Regions from separate parts of the Shewanella sp. AS16 genome, predicted to be linked through region 2. Evidence: predicted binding sites of a transcription regulator. Region 2 holds the regulator's gene; each other region holds the start of a gene.
What was found. Region 2 encodes sigma-54, which starts transcription at its own class of promoters, with help from an activator protein. Its sites were predicted from a motif close to GTTGGCACGNNNNTNGNNT; they were not measured.

Region 1 (3,125 bases), on a different contig from region 2:
CATGGTCACTATGGCTTGGCGCCCCAGAGCAGGTTCTACCGCACCCATGGTGACATCTGGGATTATCTGGTGACATCCCACTCGGGCGAGACGCCCTTCGTGCCCTTCACCCTGGAGATGGGATCCTGGGCCTGGATCAAGAAAAATCCGCGCCAGGTGTTCAACTTCGCGGGGTTCTTCAATCCACAGAAGACCCATAGGCACCATAGGATCTTGCGTCGCCATACTGTGCTGATGCAGTTCATGATGGATCTCGCCTACGCCAGGGCATTGGAAGGGGTGCCGGCGAGCGAACTGGCACTGGCCACGGAGGAGGCGATACGCCTGTGGTATTCCGGGGAGCCAGGCCCAGCGGCCGGCACTTAAGCACATTTTCCGGGAGAGCGGACATCAACCTGGCTGGAGGAGGCATAGATTGGCGACTTGGGTATTGCTGCGGGGCCTGATGCGGGATCACAGGCATTGGCAGGGGTTTGAGCATAGGCTGAAGGAACAGGGATTGGCGGTCATCACCCCAGATCTGCCGGGCAATGGTGAGCTGGCCCATGAAGTCAGTCCGGCGCATATGCGCGACTATGCCGACGCCGTCTGGCGGCAGCTGGGTCAGGCAAATGACTTGCATCTGGTGGGCCTGTCCATGGGCGGCATGCTGGCGCTGGAGATGGCCAGGCAAGCGCCCGAACGCATCGCCAGGGTGTTTCTGCTCAACTGCAGCGCCGCCAACCTTTCCCCCTGGTACCAGAGATTCAGTCCCATGGGACTCCTCAAGGCCTGCATAGGCTGCAGGAAGAGCCTGCATCTCAATCTGCTGGAATCGCTCATTATCAAGCTGACCAGCTACCGACATGGCAGGGATTTCGGGCTGATAAGCCAGTGGAGTGATTTGCGCCGCGTCAACCATACCCGCTGGCGCAATCTGCTGAGACAGGTATGGGCGGCGGCGCACTTTCGGGCGCCGGCGGCAATAGGGGTACCTCTGGTGCTCATCTATGGCCGCGAAGACAGGCTGGTAAACCCTGTCTGCAGTTATCGGCTGGCGCGTTTCTACCGTCTGGACGTCAGTGAGCTGCCCCATTGCGGCCATGATATCGCGCTGGATAATCCGGAGGCGCTGTTAGCCTTGCTGCTGGACAGGCGCCGGTCGCCATGAATCTCTGGTATCGGCGCCGTTTGTGTCAGTCACTGGCAACAACGCTCTGACCTATGGGGGTCAGGCTGAGCATGGCCAATTTCAGGTGCTGAATACCGAAGGGTATGCCTATGATGGTGATGAAGCAGGCGAAGGCATGCATTATATGTCCCAGGGCAAGCCAGAAGCCGAACAGCAGGAACCAGATGATATTTCCCAGGGTGCCAAAGGCGCCCGTGCCTATGTCATCCCGACCCGTTAAGCGCCTGCGGTTGATCTGTTCCTGACCGAAGGGCCAGAAGGTCATCTCGCCTATGACGAAGCAGGCGCGCCCGAAGGGGATGCCTATGATGCTGATGAAGCAGAGGATGCCCGCCAGCCACCAGGCCAGTCCCATGACGAAACCACCCAGAACAAACCAGGCGATGTTGAAGATTAATCTCAGTAGTGCCATCTAATACTCCTTGCTGTGAAGCGTGTTTTTCCCGACTCATGCACCTGTTAAGCCAGAATCATGCCAACACGTAAGCTATTGATATTTATGGTGTGAAGCCAGGGGTCGAATGCAGGAATAGTGAGTTTTAACACTAAATGGTGAAAATGCCACTGCCATGGGGGCGGCAGAAAGTCGCTGCCAGCGCGGCGCTGCTGGAGTACAATTAGCCCATCTTGTGGTTAATCTTCCCCTTATGCTGACTCCTTCTCCCGTCGATACTGTGTCTTTCAATGGCAAGCAAGTTTACGTCAAGCGTGATGAGCTCTTGGATCTGGCGCACCCGGATGCGACCGCTGCCGGCTGCCCAAGTGGCTTCAGCGGCAACAAGGCACGCAAGTTCGCCTATTTCCTCGACCATGAGTTCCCCGGCATCACCAGGCTGGTGGGCCATGGTTCCCCCCAGGCCAATTCCCTCTATAGCCTGTCGGTGCTGGCCAGGTTGAAAGGCTGGCAACTGGATTATTATGTCGATCATATCGCCGCCCAGCTCAGGCAACAGCCCTGCGGCAACTATGCCGCCGCACTGGCCATGGGGGCCAACATAGTGGCGCTGGACCCATTGGCATCGACCGCCGGCCTCGGCTGCGCCGAGTATATTGCCGGGCATGTATTGCCCGGCCATGAGGACATACTGTTCGTGCCCGAAGGCGGCCGCTGCGGTTATGCCGAATACGGCGTGAGTCAGTTGGGGCAGGAAATCGTCACCTGGGTACAGGCTCAGGGGATAAGGGAGCTTAAGCTGTTTCTGCCGTCGGGGACCGGGACTACGGCCTTGTTCCTGAACAAGTACTTCATGAATGTGCAGGCCGACATCGACGTGCTCACCTGCGCCGTGGTCGGCGGTGAAGATTACCTCAGGCTGCAATTTTCCCAGCTCTGTCCCGAGACAGAGTTTCACCCCAGGATAGTGCCCTTGGCCAAAAAGTATCACTTCGGCAAGCTCTACCCTGAGTACTATCGTATGTGGAAACAGGCCTGTGCCACAGGCATAGAGTTCGAACTCCTGTACGATCCCCTCGGCTGGTTGGTGGTCGAAGGCTTGTTGGCGGCCGAGCCAGGGATACGCCTCATGTACCTGCATCAAGGAGGGCTGTTGGGGAACGACAGCATGCTGCCAAGGTACAGGCGTAAATACGGCCCCTAACACTGTCAACGCAGTGCCAGTGCCATATGGAGGCGAGCTTTTTCAACCTCTGTGTCTGACTATGTTCCTGAGCCTTGCCATGTCCGGGGACGAGCAGATAGGGTGATGTTGAATGACCATTGTTGGCTGACGGGCAAAAGGTATTTGGCAAGGGTATGTGCGAGGGTTAGTCATTTGGTCAGGCGGGATCTGTGTGAGATAAGATGCGCCTGAGCCAAATGTGTAACGTCTTATGGGGTGAGCCAGACTACTCCTGCGAGTCGCTGCCTCTCTCGGTTAACATCCGGTACGAGTGAGAGGGAAAAGTACCGAGAAGCGATGTTAAGCAAGTTTTTCATGAGTCTCAAATCGATTTG
Region 2 (3,125 bases):
AGACGCGTTCGTCACTGACGGCGCAGCAGCGGGAAGAACAGCTGGAAAACCTGCTGGAAGAATTCCATATCACCCATATCCGTGACAGTCAGGGCATGTCCCTCTCCGGCGGCGAGCGCCGCCGGGTCGAGATAGCCAGGGCACTGGCGGCCAACCCCAAGTTTATCCTGCTGGATGAGCCCTTCGCTGGGGTCGACCCGATTTCCGTCATCGACATCAAAAAAATCATCGAACACCTGAAGATCCGCGGCTTGGGGGTGTTGATAACGGACCATAATGTGCGCGAAACTCTGGATGTGTGTGAACATGCCTATATCGTCAGCCACGGCAATCTTATTGCCGAAGGAACGCCGGCAGAGATCCTAGACAATCAGCAAGTTAGGGCTGTGTACTTAGGAGAACAATTCAGGCTATAGTTAAGGCATGGGCCGGCACTTTCAGACCATGGCGGGTTGACAGTCGGCACTATCACCAACACCAGCGAGCCAACACCAATGAGCCAACAATTGTGTTCAAGAATAATAAGTAGGGATCAGCGGTAAGATGAAAGCGTCACTCCAGTTAAGACTGGGTCAGCAGTTAACCATGACGCCCCAATTACAACAGGCGATACGTCTGTTGCAACTCTCGTCACTGGAACTGCAACAAGAGATCCAACAAGCACTAGACTCCAATCCCCTTCTCGAGCAGGAGGAGGATAGCTATGAGGCTGCCGGCACCAACGAAAATCCGGCGCAGCCGGATACCGACTTCAGCGACAACAGCCAAGTGTCGACGGACAAGGACAGTTCGACCGTTGATACCGCCGAATCTCTGACCCAGGAGTCCATGCCGGATGAGCTGCCCATGGACACCACCTGGGATGAAGTGTTCACCGCCTCGCCCAATTCCGGCTCCGGCGGCATGCGGGAGGACGATATGCCCTTCCAGGGGGAAACCAGCGATGGCTTGTATGAGCATCTGGAATGGCAGAAGAATCTCACCCCCTTCTCGGAAACCGACCTGGCGATAGCGACGGCCATCATAGATGCCATAGACGAACAGGGTTACCTGACCCAGAGCATGGAAGAGATACTCGATGCCATGGGCAACCCTGAGATAGAGCTGGATGAAGTCGAAGCCGTGCTCAAGCGCATTCAGCATTTCGATCCCATAGGAGTCGCGGCCCGCGACCTAAGTGAATGCCTGCTGATCCAACTGGCGCAATTTGCCGCCGATACCCCCCACATAGACAATGCCCGGCTCCTGATTAAAGATCACCTTGAACTCATCGCCGGCCGCGATTTTCGCACCCTGATGCGCAAGACCCGGCTCAAGGAAGATGAGCTGAGGCAGGCCATAGCCCTGATCCAGACGCTGAATCCGCGCCCGGGATTGCTCATCACCCCTGTCGATGATGAGTATGTGATCCCGGATGTCTCTGTCATGAAGAAAAGCGGACGCTGGGTGGTCGAGCTCAACCCGGACTGCATGCCTAAGATCAGTGTCAACCAACAGTATGCCGCCATGGCCCGCAGCACCAAGAGCCAGGCCGACAGTCAGTTCATCCGCGGACATCTGCAGGAAGCCAAATGGTTTATCAAGAGCCTGGAGAGTCGCAACGACACCCTGCTCAAGGTAGCCAACTGCATAGTCCAGTACCAGCAGGGCTTTTTCGAGTATGGCGAGGAAGCCATGAAGCCCATGGTGCTCAACGATATCGCCGAGGCCGTCGAGATGCATGAGTCCACCATTTCCAGGGTGACCACCCAGAAATATATGCATACCCCAAGAGGCCTGTTTGAACTAAAATATTTTTTCTCCAGCCACGTCAGTACCGACGATGGTGGCGAGTGCTCATCTACCGCTATCCGCGCCTTCATCAAGAAGCTGGTCGCGGCGGAAAACCAGAAGAAGCCTCTGAGCGACAGCAAAATGGCGCAACTTCTGGCAGAACAGGGGATCAATGTTGCCCGGCGCACCATAGCCAAATATCGTGAAGCCATGTTGATCCCCCCCTCAAATCAACGTAAGAGTTTATAGACACTTAGGACATTGGAGGAAGAGGTATATGCAAATTAATCTGACTGGGCACCACATAGAAATCACAGATTCATTGCGTGATTATGTACAAGAAAAATTTTCAAAACTTGAACGCCATTTCGAACAGATCAATAATGTGCACGTTGTGCTCAATGTTGAGAAAACGCAACAGATTGCCGAAGCCAAAATCCATCTTACCGGTGGTGAGGTGTATGCCACCTCGGAGCATGCCGATATGTATGCCGCGATAGACGTCCTGATCGATAAACTCGACCGTCAGGTAATTAAACACAAAGAGAAGCTGACAAAACACTAATAATGCAACTTAGTAGCATACTGCGGCCGGAATGCACCACCTGCGCCACTCCAGGCAGTAAGAAAAAGGTACTGGAACTCATAGGCGACTTAGTTGCGGCCCAGTACCCAAACCTCTCATCTCAGGCGATCTTTGAAAGCCTGGTGGCGCGAGAAAAAATGGGCAGTACTGGCATAGGCAATGGTATCGCTATCCCACACGGGCGCTTGACCGACATAGAGCAACCTATTGCCGTGTTGGTCAAGTGTGAGGAACCCATTGCCTTCGATGCCATAGACAAACAACCGGTAGACCTGCTGTTTGCCTTGCTGGTCCCGGCAGATCAATGTCAACTGCACTTGAGCACCCTGTCTTGCATGGCTGAAAAACTCAGCAATAAGCTGATATTGAAACAGCTGCGCAAGACCTGCGATGAATCGGAACTCTATCAGGTAATCACTGGATGAAGCTTGTCATAGTCTCGGGCCGCTCCGGCTCAGGAAAATCTGTTGCCCTGCGGGTACTGGAAGATCTGGGCTACTACTGTGTCGATAACCTGCCACTGCAGCTCATCGGCAGCCTGCTGGAACAGTTCAAGGGCAGCAACGATCTGGTGGCCATCAGCATAGATGTGCGCAACATGCCGGAGCAGGAGAAGGTGCTGGAACAACAGCTCGCCCGGTTGCCGCAGGGGACAGAACTCAGCAGCTTCTACCTCAATGCCAGCGACAAGGTATTGCTCAAACGCTACAGTGAAACCCGCAGATTGCACCCCCTATCCAAGAGCAAGGTCTCGCTGCAGGAAGCC
Region 3 (3,125 bases), on a different contig from region 2:
CAAGCTGCGGCTAAAGATTACAGGCTGTAGTACATCTCAAACTCAAGCGGGTGAGTGGTGCGGGCCACGCGTTCGGCTTCGGCTGTTTTCAGCGCTATGTAAGACTCGATGAAGTCTTTGCTGAATACGCCGCCTTTCATCAGGAACTCATGGTCGGCCTGCAGGTTTTCCAGGGCGTTTTCCAGTGAGGTGGCAACCTGTGGGATCTCGGCCGCTTCTTCGGCCGGCAGATCATACAAGTCTTTGTCCATGGCTTCGCCCGGATGGATCTTGTTCTGGATACCGTCCAGACCCGCCATCAACAGCGCCGCGAAACCCAGGTATGGGTTGGCGTGCGGATCCGGGAAACGGGCTTCGATGCGACGACCCTTAGGGCTGGGTACCACAGGGATACGGATGGAAGCCGAGCGGTTACGGGCAGAGTAGGCCAGCATCACAGGGGCTTCGAAGTGTGGCACCAGACGCTTGTACGAGTTGGTGCTAGGGTTGGTGAAGGCGTTCAGTGCACGGGCGTGCTTGATGATACCGCCTATGTAGTACAGGGCGGTTTCACTCAGGCCGGCATACTTGTCACCGGCGAACAGGTTAACCCCGTCTTTGGACAGAGACTGATGCACGTGCATACCGCTGCCGTTGTCGCCAACGATAGGCTTGGGCATGAAGGTCGCCGTCTTGCCGTAGGCGTGGGCCATGTTATGCACCACGTACTTGAGAATTTGGATTTCGTCCGCTTTCTTGGTCAGGGTATTGAAGCGGGTGGCGATTTCGTTTTGACCCGCGGTGGCGACTTCATGGTGATGAGCTTCAACAACCTGACCCATTTCTTCCAGTACCAGACACATGGCGCTGCGCAGATCCTGTGAAGAGTCGACAGGCGCTACCGGGAAGTAACCGCCTTTGACCATGGGTCTGTGACCCGTGTTGCCGTCTTCATAGCTGGTGCCCGAATTCCAAGAGGCTTCCTTGGCATCCACTTTGACGAAACAGCCTGACATGTCGGCGCCGAAACGCACGTCGTCAAACAGGAAGAATTCAGGCTCGGGGCCGATCAGCACAGTGTCGGCGATGCCGGTGGAACGCAGGTATTCCTCGGCCTTCTTGGCGATGGAGCGGGGGTCACGATCGTAACCTGTCATGGTGCCTGGCTCGAGAATGTCGCAACGGATCAGCGCCGTGGTTTCTTCGGTGAAAGGATCCAGCACGAAGGTCGTTGGATCCGGCATCAGCACCATGTCTGATTCGTTGATGCCTTTCCAGCCTGTGATAGAAGAGCCGTCGAACATCTTGCCGTCTTCAAAGAAATCAGCATCCACCTGATGAGAAGGAATAGATACATGCTGCTCTTTACCTTTGGTATCGGTAAAGCGTAAATCAACAAACTTAACTTCTAATTCTTCGAGTTGCTGTAAAACTGATTCAACTGACATTCTCAAGCCTCCGGTAGGGTAAAGGGATGTCCCTTCTATATTCTGTTATCCGCACTCGGGTGAGCGGGTGCAAATTTGCTATACTTAAAGCGATAACTATGCCAACTATTTAATGCCTTGATTTTAAAGCAAGTAAAAAATACCAGCTCTTACACTCATAGGCTAATGCACCAGCATGGTGCATGTCTTGATTGTTTTTGGTGCAAGCGTCCAACTTGGGGCATCGGCTTCCGGGTCGGCGATTATCCCTGCCTGAAACCAGGACACTCATGCCGGCGCGTGCAGTATTACGCTAGCATAAGTCGCGGTTCCTGTAAGGTAGATTTATGCGGCATTTATTAGTGTCATATTAAGCGGCTATATTGGCTTGGGTGCCTCCACAGCTTGCTTGCCGACAAGCGAGCCGTTTACTGACATGCAGGTGCGCTTCTTGTGTCCGGCGATGTGCTCCGGCTGGGGATTTTCAGCTTAATGCCATGGCGGCGCCGGGTCTGTGAAACGGATGAGGGCAACATCTTGCCGTTTATCAAGGGACTCGGGTGGAGCGGGTGCGGCTTGCCCCCGTCGTTTAGGGCACCTTCCATGGTCGTGGGATGCAGCTTTTGGGCCCATGTTTTACAAGTGCTCAAAAATAATCCTGTGAGATATGCCGCCGCTGGAGTAGAATGGCACGCTTTTTATTATGGCAAAGGCCTCATGCCTGGCCTAATAACCCCTATTTTTGTTTGATGGTAAGAGGTTTATCCGTGCTAGAGAATTTACGTAACATCGCTATTATTGCACACGTCGACCATGGCAAGACGACCCTGGTAGATAAGTTGCTGGCGCAGTCAGGAACCCTTGCGACCCGAGGAGAAGCTACTGAGCGGGTGATGGATTCCAACGATCTTGAAAAGGAGCGTGGGATCACGATTCTGGCAAAGAACACTGCCATCAAGTGGAACGATTACCGTATCAACATAGTTGATACCCCAGGCCACGCCGACTTCGGTGGTGAAGTAGAGCGCGTTCTGTCTATGGTTGACTCAGTATTGTTGCTGGTCGATGCCGTTGACGGTCCAATGCCACAGACCCGCTTCGTGACCAAGAAAGCCTTCGCCCAGGGCCTGAAGCCAATCGTTGTCATCAACAAGATTGACCGTCCGGGTGCACGTCCTGATTGGGTTATCGACCAGGTATTCGATCTGTTCGACAACTTGGGTGCCACCGACGAACAGTTGGACTTCCCTATCGTTTATGCTTCGGCATTGAACGGTTTCGCGACGCTGGATCCTGAAGTCGTCAGCGAAGACATGACTCCTCTGTTCCAGACTATCGTCGAGAAAGTCTCTTCACCCGATGCCGACGCAGAGGGTGCTTTCCAGATGCAAGTTTCGCAGCTGGATTACAACTCCTATGTGGGTGTTATCGGTATAGGTCGCATCAAGCGCGGCAGCATCAAGACCAACCAACAAGTTACCGTCATAGGTGCCGATGGCAAGACGCGTAACGGCAAGATGGGCCAGGTCTTGGGCTACATGGGTCTGGAACGTCACGAAGTCGACGTCGCCAACGCCGGTGACATAGTCGCGATCACAGGTCTGGGCGAGCTGAAAATTTCCGACACCATCTGTGCCGTAGGTGCCGTCGAAGCCCTGCCTGCACTGTCTGTCGATGAGCCAACCCTGACCATGACCTTCCAGGTCAACACTTCTCCGT

Region 1: a site for sigma-54 is predicted at 1,633-1,651, ahead of LZP73_RS18850 (YccF domain-containing protein). Genes of this name have one in related genera too.
Region 3: a site for sigma-54 is predicted at 1,515-1,533, ahead of glnA (glutamate--ammonia ligase). Genes of this name have one in related genera too.

What each region holds. Positions count from the first base shown of each region.
Region 1 is NZ_JAKCLK010000016.1:18,212-21,336, reverse strand. It holds gene LZP73_RS18860 (M14 family zinc carboxypeptidase) at 1-366, shown strand, start outside; gene LZP73_RS18855 (alpha/beta fold hydrolase) at 416-1,150, shown strand; gene LZP73_RS18850 (YccF domain-containing protein) at 1,176-1,583, opposite strand; gene LZP73_RS18845 (1-aminocyclopropane-1-carboxylate deaminase/D-cysteine desulfhydrase) at 1,819-2,769, shown strand.
Region 2 is NZ_JAKCLK010000004.1:171,076-174,200, forward strand. It holds gene lptB (LPS export ABC transporter ATP-binding protein) at 1-416, shown strand, start outside; gene LZP73_RS12895 (RNA polymerase factor sigma-54) at 544-2,022, shown strand; gene hpf (ribosome hibernation promoting factor) at 2,051-2,338, shown strand; gene ptsN (PTS IIA-like nitrogen regulatory protein PtsN) at 2,341-2,784, shown strand; gene rapZ (RNase adapter RapZ) at 2,781-3,125, shown strand, end outside.
Region 3 is NZ_JAKCLK010000011.1:66,254-69,378, reverse strand. It holds gene glnA (glutamate--ammonia ligase) at 18-1,427, opposite strand; gene typA (translational GTPase TypA) at 2,174-3,125, shown strand, end outside.